Regions from separate parts of the Paenibacillus sp. FSL H7-0714 genome, predicted to be linked through region 1. Evidence: riboswitches for the same ligand, from Rfam matches in the RefSeq annotation. Region 1 holds a riboswitch; each other region holds the start of a gene.
The links. Region 1 has a riboswitch for cobalamin ahead of NST34_RS03955 (S-layer homology domain-containing protein). Riboswitches for the same ligand answer to the same signal wherever they lie in the genome.

Region 1 (3,287 bases):
TTGCGTACTCGATAACCATGCAATCGCCCGATCCACGGCAGCTTTTACATTTGGATTAGTTGCATAATAAGGCGCAAGAGCTTGTATCGCCATCGCAGTAATATCGGTATCAGCTTTTGCTGGGCCTAATGCCCAACCTCCGGCGTCCGCGGTACCTTTTTTGATTTCTTTATCTAAAATATACTTAATCAAATTCTCTCTTGTAGTCTGATATATTACCCCATCTTTATCAGGCTCAGGGAATAGAACGGGGATCTCGTACGTACGACTATCTAAGGCAATCAGTGCAAATATGGGACCATTAATCCCTTGCTTCTGAACATATTGATAATCAGCGAGTGCATTGATTAGATTATTACCCGCAACATTCGTGATATCCTTCCCGATCGAGGTAAGTCCTAGGATCGCTCTGGAATGCTCTGTGCTTTTAATAGCATCGAGTTTTCCATCCTTCATTAATTCTGTTACTTTCTTAGCTACGTTGTTGTAATAGAGATCATAATAACCACTTGGTACTTCGTAGTTGGCACGTGCTAAAGATAAGATCGACCATTCCCCACTGCCAGTACCAAATGACGGATTCTTTACCGTTTTTAAAATATAGGCCAAGCTTTTATCTAACTGTTCCTTTGCGCCAGTGGTAGCATTCAGCTTGTAGGTAATTTGATATGTTTTCTCTACTCTATTTTCTGCTCCGTCTACTGCCGTTACAGTGATTACATTACTACCTGGGCTTAGAGATGCTTTGTACTCACCATTAGTAGCAGATAGAACGACTCCATTAAGTTTTACTGCTGGCATGATATCTTTAAATATATTGTCTGTGACAACTACTCTGAAACTTAAATCTTTATCGGACACTTCCTGTTTATCCTGAATACCACTTACAGTAATAACAGGTGGCTCTATATCCAAAGAATTGGTAAGCCCGACAAGCGCATGATCTACACTTACTTGAGAGCTTTCAATATTTTCGAGCACGGAATAGGCTTGGTAGACTGCCGATTGTACTACAGTTCTATCCAAAATACTTTCTTTATTCGGATCGCTGTTAATCTCTGCAATTTCAGCAGTTAAAGCGTCCTTATTGGCAAGTTGAATTGGTAGTTCTCCCCAACCACCACCAAGATCAGAACCATAGCCATACGTGGTGAACTGAGTTCGGATGATGTCACCATCTTGAGGATCATATTGAGAAAAACCAACTGGAGGAAATTCATTATTTACTGCATACATCCAACCAGACATGGGGGTGTAGTCAAACTGACTCAACCATTGTTGATTTACTTTAGTTCCTACTGTCATCCCACCAGCTGAGATCATATCTAAAATATATTTCGGAATATTCACTTCATCTCTGGCATTATCTTTAACTTCAGATAGATAAAAGCTACTATTTATATCTCCTAAATATTTATAATTGCCCTCTCCTAGCGCACGCATAATTAAAGATGCGCCATTGTCCCCTTCGTAGATCGGAACTTTAATAGGTTCCTTAATATATCCTTGACCCAATGTGAACTTCTCTACAGATACAGTTGCGTACCCTTTAAGCGTAGAGCTTGCTCCATCTGCATGAGCCGGAATTACACTTGTAGAGAATGTCGTGATGAATACAGCTACAATAAGTAACCAAGCTAAAAACTTATTTTTCTTCATGTTTCATAACCCTTCCCTTCTTTTCCTATGATAAAAAACAGAATTAAACCCAGCGAGAAAAAACACCAGCGCCACCCATTAAGGGATGGCATTCACAAAAAAAAACCACTCAACATAAACGTCAAGAGGTTTAAAATAGTGAACTGAAAACGCCATAATAGCTGACATGCACTATTCAAACACCTCTCTATCGCTCGTAGAGTTTAACGGTGTATTAGAAACAGGCAGATATTCTGGCTCAAGTATCATCACCCTTGCTACCTTCCCAGTTTCCCAGTGGTACCTTGCAAGGACTCCTCTTTCACAGCGGCGGGACCGCGCGGGATTCACACCCGCTTTCCATTTAACCAATCTATGATTGTAATTCCGAAACATTCATAATTGGCACCTATTGCTAATATTAATTTTTCATGCTTCATCATATCTAATATATATGCTTTTGTCATGCAATATTTGTTTTTTGTATAACGAGTAGTTAGCGATAATCCTATTGAATATCAAATCATTTTAACCACAATATACTCTTTTTCTCTCAGCTCAAAACCATCCTCCAGTGACAAAGAGGCCAAATCAAAGATTCGATCATACTTTTTATTACGTGGGAGCCCTTCTTCCTCAGCCCAGCATGTATAAAGCTCGAACTCGGCACCAGATACCCCATAATCTGTCATAAGCCTAAATAACTCCCGACAACACTTGAGTGAGGCGTTATACGATCCCGGTAAAGTATCTTTTAGCTTAGAGCCGCCCCAATTCGGTGAAATCCGGTACACATACGGACTCCGAAAATGCTTGCGAATCTCATCGTTCCAATACCCAAGTTCCTCTATAAAAATACCCGCTGCATCTTCTTCCGAGTCGTATACAAGACAGTCCTCATCTCTTAAATGAGATAGATCTGCGATGTCATCCAAAGGAATTATACCTTGCAGGCGCAGAGCCTCTCTTTGTTTCTTATACTCCGGGGAATTTTTCACTTCATTATATGTCTTTGCTGACGGTACACTGCCTCTTTCTCCTAACGGAAGCTCTGTAGCCGAGCCTATGTAATGAAATCTGCTCACTGGATTGCCCTCCATAACTTTGGAATCACTGCAAATCACTAATTCATATATGAATTTACCACAAATTAGTAAGGTACTCGTTGAAATTATTCTATGTTAGGGTATTTGGTAAGCGTTTACAACGAATTCATGGAGGTGTACGTATTCATCTAAGCACCAAAGTACTAAGGAAGGTCAGGTTTAAGCATCCTCAAAAATGATCTTACAAAGGAGAATTCAATGACTACTCGAATCCAGAAATCATTCTTATCATTGACCCTTGTCACCGCTCTTCTGCTCTCTTTGTTCTCATCCATTGCCGCCGCTGCCACTAAGGACGAGCAACAAGCTAAGGCAGCACCAAAGAGTAAGATCCAATCCTATGTAGACGATATGCAGCCCGGATGGAACCTTGGCAATACTCTAGATGCTACAGGTGAGGATGAAACCTCCTGGGGCAATCCGCGTGTGACCCAAGAAGTGATTAAGAAAATCGCCGCACAAGGCTACAATAGTATCCGGATTCCTATCACTTGGGATTCACACATAGGTGAAGCACCGAACTACACCATTGATCAAGCTTAC
Region 2 (3,287 bases), 1.6 Mb from region 1:
TTGCTTTAATATTTGTCATTAAAGGAGCATCATTCGGTCTCATTTGCAATAAACGTGGAATATTACTACCTACGAGGGTTCCATTCCCCAGTTGACCGTGATTATTCCCCCCCCAAACATAAACATTTCCATTTGAAGAAAGTGCTATAGAATGTATCTCACCAACATCTGAAGCTATAATATTCGTAAGAGCACTCCCATTTACTCCTTTGATTTGTTCAGGAGTTGTAATAAGTTGTGTACTATCCCCTCCTACTTGCCCATATTGATTATCTCCCCATCCCCATAATGATCCGTTCGATTTAACAGCAAGAGTATGATAGTATCTACTGCTAATATTATTTACATTTGATAATCCATAAATGGAGGTTGGAGAGACAATAAAATCAGTCTGATCTCCAGCAGGACCTAAACCCAAAAAACCATAATAATTGAATCCAAAAGTCGTCACTGTACCGTCAGTTTTCAAAGCATATGTGCTATAAGTACCACCAGTAATGCCTTTATTCATCGCAACCACATCGCTGCCAGCTAACTGTATTGGTTTATTACTAGATGGAGTTATAAAGTCTCCCAACTGTCCCATTTCATTACTTCCCCATAACCATAGATCTCCATTTGCACCTATAAAACCACTCTTATCTATACCAGCATATATTTCCCCACCAACTTGTGCACCTTGAGTTAAAGATGGAACTGATCCATTAGTACTTTCACTTAAAAAAACAGTTTTCATTAAATGCTTACCATAAGTAGATTTAATTACACTAAAATCATCATATGTGGATTCAACTACCGTTAAATTTTGATATGTGGAGTTTATTACAGAATCTTGTTGATAACTCTCTTCACTAACAACTATAAATTTAAGAATGTAATTGTCTTTCAATTTTTCGCCATTTGTATTTGCAAGGGAGTACGGAGGTATATACAAGATATATTCTTTAGCGTTTTCCAAAGCAATCTGAGGGGTAATTATTAATTGATGACCTTTGATCGATTTCTTTATGTCTATCGACTTGTTACTATTAATATTCACTAAATTAATCAAATTAAAAAACTGACCTTCGCTAATACCCTGCGCAAATTCCACATTCAACGGAGAACCTTCTGATAGATCAATTGATTGTTCTTCAGGAATCAACTTCAATCCAACGAATGGCCCTTCTGATTTATTTCTACTATCTGCATTCACATAAGATATAACGCTATAAGATGCGATTAAAAGAAATAAGGCAAGCAAAAGTGCATTATATTTCTTCATATATTTTCTCTCCTATTAAATAAATTCGTTTTTACATATTGTACAATTGATACATTCAATTGTACAATATCATTTGACAACTGATTCTACTTTGCCGCGGTAAATATAGGAGAATTATCGATGGTGATACAACATCAGTAACCACTAATAGTACATATCAATAGCAGCACCGCTGAAGCTAACAGCGAACATTTTCCGTATTTATGAATCTTTGAAATCCATTAAGAATGAATATAATTAATTCCATATTCACTCTAATAACAGTAAAGCACAAAAAAAAAAATTGGACATGACAAAAAACACCTCCCCCATCCTCGTGGGATCTCTGAATTTATTTATGGCAGGTATTCTGACTTCGCAGTTTATTAAGAGTTACACCATCAACTGTTTTTAAAGTTAACAATGCAATTCTTAAGTGCGTTCACAGTGGCGGGACCGCGTTGGAATTTCACCAACATTCCCCTTTTAAGTCACATGGAAAGCTCTATGTGATCACCATAAATATTTATTTGGATAATATACCACAAAAAGAAAAAATATTCATATAATTATTTCTAATCACTTTTTTACCATTATTTTTACATGAGCATTTCGTATAATTCATATTTTGATACAGCGGCATGATCAGTCCGCAACGAAATCTCAGTGTTGTGTGAGATGAGCAATAAATGGGCAGACGGGCAGTATTTCGGTGAATCTAAAATTTTTAAGCGGCGCTTGGACTTGTTGCTTCGCGATGGCGAGTGCAGAAGTAAGTAACACAATCGCATTCAAATATTGGTCGATTGTCGCTATTTGAATCCTCCCAAACATGGAGCTGCTCAGCGGTTAAAAGGGTTTTTTTCGAGAATTGCAGCGTTCTACACTGGTTTGTTTATTGTAAAATTCCTTTTCACCTCAGCCTTCCTTATGCGGTAAACATAGCACCGGAGATTCGATTGACTGTTGTTTTGAACACCATTCCATATTTAAAGGACGAACAAGCGGTCATGCCTAAAGGACAATCTACTTGACCTGTCCGCAAACGAACAGCGGAATTTTAAACATGCCTTTTCGTGTCCCCAATTCGTCATGGGAAATCCCATTGAACAGCAGGGCGTGTCTTTGCATGGATCCTCGCTGGCAGTTCTTTTTCATTCCAGAGATTCATCGGGATAATAGCCTGTGCGTTGAGATGCCGTATCGCCACATAGTTTCATTAGGTCACATCCCGCATCCAGCATAAAGAATTTCACTTTGATTTCTTACCCACAAGCGTCTTAATCGCAGGTCCTGCATCTCCGTCGTTCACATGGGTAGGGTAACTTGAGTGCCATGGGAAGTTCACTCTTGGCATCGACGGCCAAGTGCAACTTATAGCCATACTACTTGACTTTACCCAAAATCCCTTTGTGTATCTAGGGCTTAGATTAATGCAAAATGCTCAATTCAAATAAAATCACAGTTTGAATAAAGAGAAGTCAAAAAGTAATTATATTAATATTTATGGATCATTATATGAGAACTTTCTCACATACAAAGTTTATTGGACTACCTTAGTATAAAATCCAACCATAAACAACTGAGGTGCTTGATGAAAAAGAACCACGTATTTTGGCTTGTAGGAGTAATTATGTTATGTTTAATTCTACTTTTGGCATTTACAGCATTTATGTCTAAAAGTGATGAATCCGAATTGAGGAAACTTCCATCTTTGATGGATGCTACTGGAAAAATCGAACTTAAAGTTGGTGACTTTCAGCTTTCTTCTCAGCCATCTATTGGTGATCCAAATGCTCCTATTAAAGTCATAGAGTTTGCAGATTTCAAGTGTCCTGCTTGTCGAAATTGGGATGTTGACAATGCCACTAAGTTTAAAAGTGATTTTGTAGATACAGGAAAAGTTCAATTTTATTTCATTAACTTTCCGTTTCTTGGTCCAGACTCTATAGAAGCTGCTGTAGCAGCCGAAATTATCTATAATCAAAATCCTGATAGTTTTTGGGAATTCAAAGAAAAACTATTTCAAATACAAGGGAAAGAA
Region 3 (3,287 bases), 4.4 Mb from region 1:
GAACGCTGGGGCGGCCTACTCCGGATTAGCAAAAAGGACATCCACAAGGCTGACGCTTGGTTTGACAAATATGGCTATTGGACCGTATTATTTTGTCGGATGGTTCCACTAGTGCGTAGTTTGATTTCGATCCCTGCAGGGATGTCGGGCATGAAATTTGGAGTGTTTATGATCTTCACAACGATTGGTACGCTGGGATGGAATCTATTGCTGGTGCTTATTGGTGCGGCATTGGGTGAGTCCTGGGAAGACATCGCCATGTATATGGATATGTACTCCAACGTAGTGTACGTGCTTCTTGCAGGTGGAGTAGTGATCCTTGGGTATTTGTTCTTCCGCAAGCGCAGCCGGAAAATGAACACCGAAGGTTGAGCCGAGAAGGACTTATAGATAAAAGTTATGATTAAAAGGAGGAGAACAAATGGAGCTATTAACGATTATTAAAGCTATTATTTTGGGAATTGTTGAAGGATTGACTGAATTTGCTCCGGTATCCTCCACAGGTCATATGATTATTGTTGATGATATGTGGTTAAAATCGACAGAGTTATTTGGACAATATACGGCCAATACGTTCAAAGTGGTTATACAGCTGGGGTCAATATTAGCAGTTGTAGTTATTTTTAGAAATAGGTTCATTGAATTGCTGGGCTTAAAGCGCTTCAGCCGCAAGCAGTTGGATCCTGTAACCGAGCAACAACCACAGCTTGAAAAAGGCGGCCACCTGAAGCTTACACAGGTGCTTGTAGGTTTAGTGCCAGCAGGCGTGCTGGGGGTTCTGTTTAATGATTATATTGACGAGCATTTATTCTCTACATCCACCGTGTTAATCGGTCTAGTAGTCGGTGCTGTATTAATGATTATTGCGGATCTATTCGGACCAAAGAAGATTCAAACGGAGAGTGTCGATCAGATTACATATAAGCAGGCGCTAGGTGTTGGTCTGGTCCAGTGCTTCTCCTTGTGGCCGGGATTTTCTCGTTCCGGGTCGACGATTTCTGGTGGTGTTCTTCTGGGTATGAGTCATCGCGCTGCTGCTGATTTCACGTTTATTATGGCTGTTCCAATCATGGCAGGCGCCAGTTTACTCTCACTGATGAAGAACTGGCAATATTTCACCATCGATGCCCTGCCGTTCTTCATTGCAGGCTTTATCAGTGCCTTTGTATTTGCACTATTATCGATGCGTTTCTTCTTGAAATTGATCAACCGGATTAAGCTTTTACCATTTGCTATATATCGCATAGTACTTGCTGCAGTAGTATATTTCGTGTTTTTCTAAATCCGTTATAAGGAATCGATATAACAAAAGCCCCCGTAATCTATTGCAGATGACGGGGGCTTTCACGTATGATGACATCAGATTTAAGACACTCACTTTATCCTTATAATTCTCGCATAAACGCTTACCGTCCTTAAAAGGACGCTGAAGGCGTTTTAGCTTGACAATATCGGAGACAGGTGCTTGCCGGAAATTAGTAATTCGGTAGGCTTAATAGGGAAATTCGGTTTGAAGCCGATGCGGTCCCGCCACTGTAACGGAAGAGTCCATAGCAACATATGTCACTGGCAATTTACTACTGCTGGGAAGACTGCTAAGGATGCTGACACCGCTAGCCAGGAGACCTGCCTGTTTCAACAGCACTGCTTCACCTACGGAGGATAGGAAGGTGTTAGACGTTAACCATAGGTATATTATGGGCGTCTTTCCCTTTGACTTTTTTAGGGAAGGGCGCTCTTTTTTAAAGGAATGCAAGTGATATCGAGTCCAAAATAAGAAGATGGAGAAGGGGAGCTGCAAAGTGACGAACAAAGTAAAAGTAAGCAATCTTGGCTATCCAAGAATCGGAAAAAACCGCGAGTGGAAGAAAACGTTGGAAGCCTTCTGGGCGGGAAAAATAAATGAGGAAGCGTTCCGTACTGAAATGACAGGAATTCAGCTTCAGCATTTGAAGACTCAGCAGGAGGCAGGCATTGATTTAATTCCGGTAAATGATTTTACGTTCTACGATCATGTGCTAGATACAGCTGTAATGTTCGGGATCGTACCTCCACGTTATGCGTATGATGGTGGCGATATTGGGCTTGATCTTTATTTTGCGATGGCTAGAGGAAATGCTGAGGCTACCGCTTGCGAGATGACTAAATGGTTCAATACGAACTATCATTACATCGTTCCAGAGATCGGTGCACAAACGCCGCGTCTGACCGAGAATAAACCATTGGCTGCTTATCGTTTTGCCAAGTCCCAAGCGGGAATTGAGGGTAAACCTGTGGTTTTAGGCCTTTATACATTCCTTAAGTTGTCAAAAGGTTTTGCATCTGCGGATATTGCGAAGATTGCTGCTCAGTTTCTTCCGGTTTACGTTCAGCTGTTGCAGGAACTGAAGCAAGAAGGAGTAAGCTGGGTACAAATTGATGAACCAGCGATTGTTACAGGAATTAATGAATCAGAATTATCCTTACTTCACTCGATTTACACAGAAATTGCTGAATCCGTGCCTGGATTAAATATTATTCTGCAGACTTACTTTGAAGCTGCTGAACCGCTGGAGGCACTGTTCAAGCTTCCGGTACAAGGTTTAGGTCTTGATTTTGTCCATGATGGCGGGACGAACCTGGCATCGATTGAACGTCTTGGCTGGCCTGAGGATAAGTGGCTGGGAGCGGGTATTATTGACGGACGCAACATCTGGCGCTCAGATCTGGATGCTAAGCTGCAGCTAATCGAGAAGCTGAGTGTACATGTATCACTTGATCGTCTTATTATACAGCCTTCTTGCAGTTTGCTGCATGTTCCGGTTACTGTTCAGGGTGAGGTGAAGCTGAAGGCCACCGTCAAGGCTGCTTTAGCTTTTGCTGATGAGAAGCTTAGAGAGCTTGGCCTGCTTGCTGCAGCCTTAGAGGGTGCAGCAGAAGCTGCTGCTGCGTTGACGGCCAGTCGTGAAGCCCTTACTGCCTTCCGTGCACTTCCTGAACGCGGTCGTAAGGATGTGGCCGAGCAAGTTCTCGGACTTACAGATTTACCAGACCAACGTAGCCTACCTTTTGCTGAACGCCTGAAGGTGCAGCAGGAGAAGTGGCAGCTGCCACTTCTGCCAACGACAACAATCGGAAGCTTTCCACAGACCGTAGAAGTGCGCCAGGCAAGGTTGAAATGGCGTAAAGGCGTATGGAATCAAGAGCGTTACGACGGGTTCGTTCGTGAGCAGATTGCAGATGCAATCACTTTCCAAGAAAAGCTGGGTCTGGATGTACTCGTGCACGGTGAGTTCGAAAGAACCGAT

Region 2: it holds a riboswitch for cobalamin, as region 1 does, so the genes downstream of both, NST34_RS10725 (RCC1 domain-containing protein) here and NST34_RS03955 (S-layer homology domain-containing protein) in region 1, are expected to answer to the same signal.
Region 3: it holds a riboswitch for cobalamin, as region 1 does, so the genes downstream of both, metE (5-methyltetrahydropteroyltriglutamate--homocysteine S-methyltransferase) here and NST34_RS03955 (S-layer homology domain-containing protein) in region 1, are expected to answer to the same signal.

The regions. Positions count from the first base shown of each region.
Region 1 is NZ_JBBOPT010000001.1:893,207-896,493, reverse strand. Features, by position in the region: gene NST34_RS03955 (S-layer homology domain-containing protein) at 1-1,659, opposite strand, end outside; cobalamin riboswitch at 1,866-2,066, opposite strand; gene NST34_RS03950 (hypothetical protein) at 2,157-2,723, opposite strand; gene NST34_RS03945 (cellulase family glycosylhydrolase) at 2,943-3,287, shown strand, end outside.
Region 2 is NZ_JBBOPT010000001.1:2,465,709-2,468,995, reverse strand. Features, by position in the region: gene NST34_RS10725 (RCC1 domain-containing protein) at 1-1,264, opposite strand, end outside; cobalamin riboswitch at 1,587-1,779, opposite strand; gene NST34_RS10720 (thioredoxin domain-containing protein) at 2,838-3,287, shown strand, end outside.
Region 3 is NZ_JBBOPT010000001.1:5,244,339-5,247,625, reverse strand. Features, by position in the region: gene NST34_RS23505 (DedA family protein) at 1-372, shown strand, start outside; gene NST34_RS23500 (undecaprenyl-diphosphate phosphatase) at 422-1,282, shown strand; cobalamin riboswitch at 1,443-1,648, shown strand; gene metE (5-methyltetrahydropteroyltriglutamate--homocysteine S-methyltransferase) at 1,803-3,287, shown strand, end outside.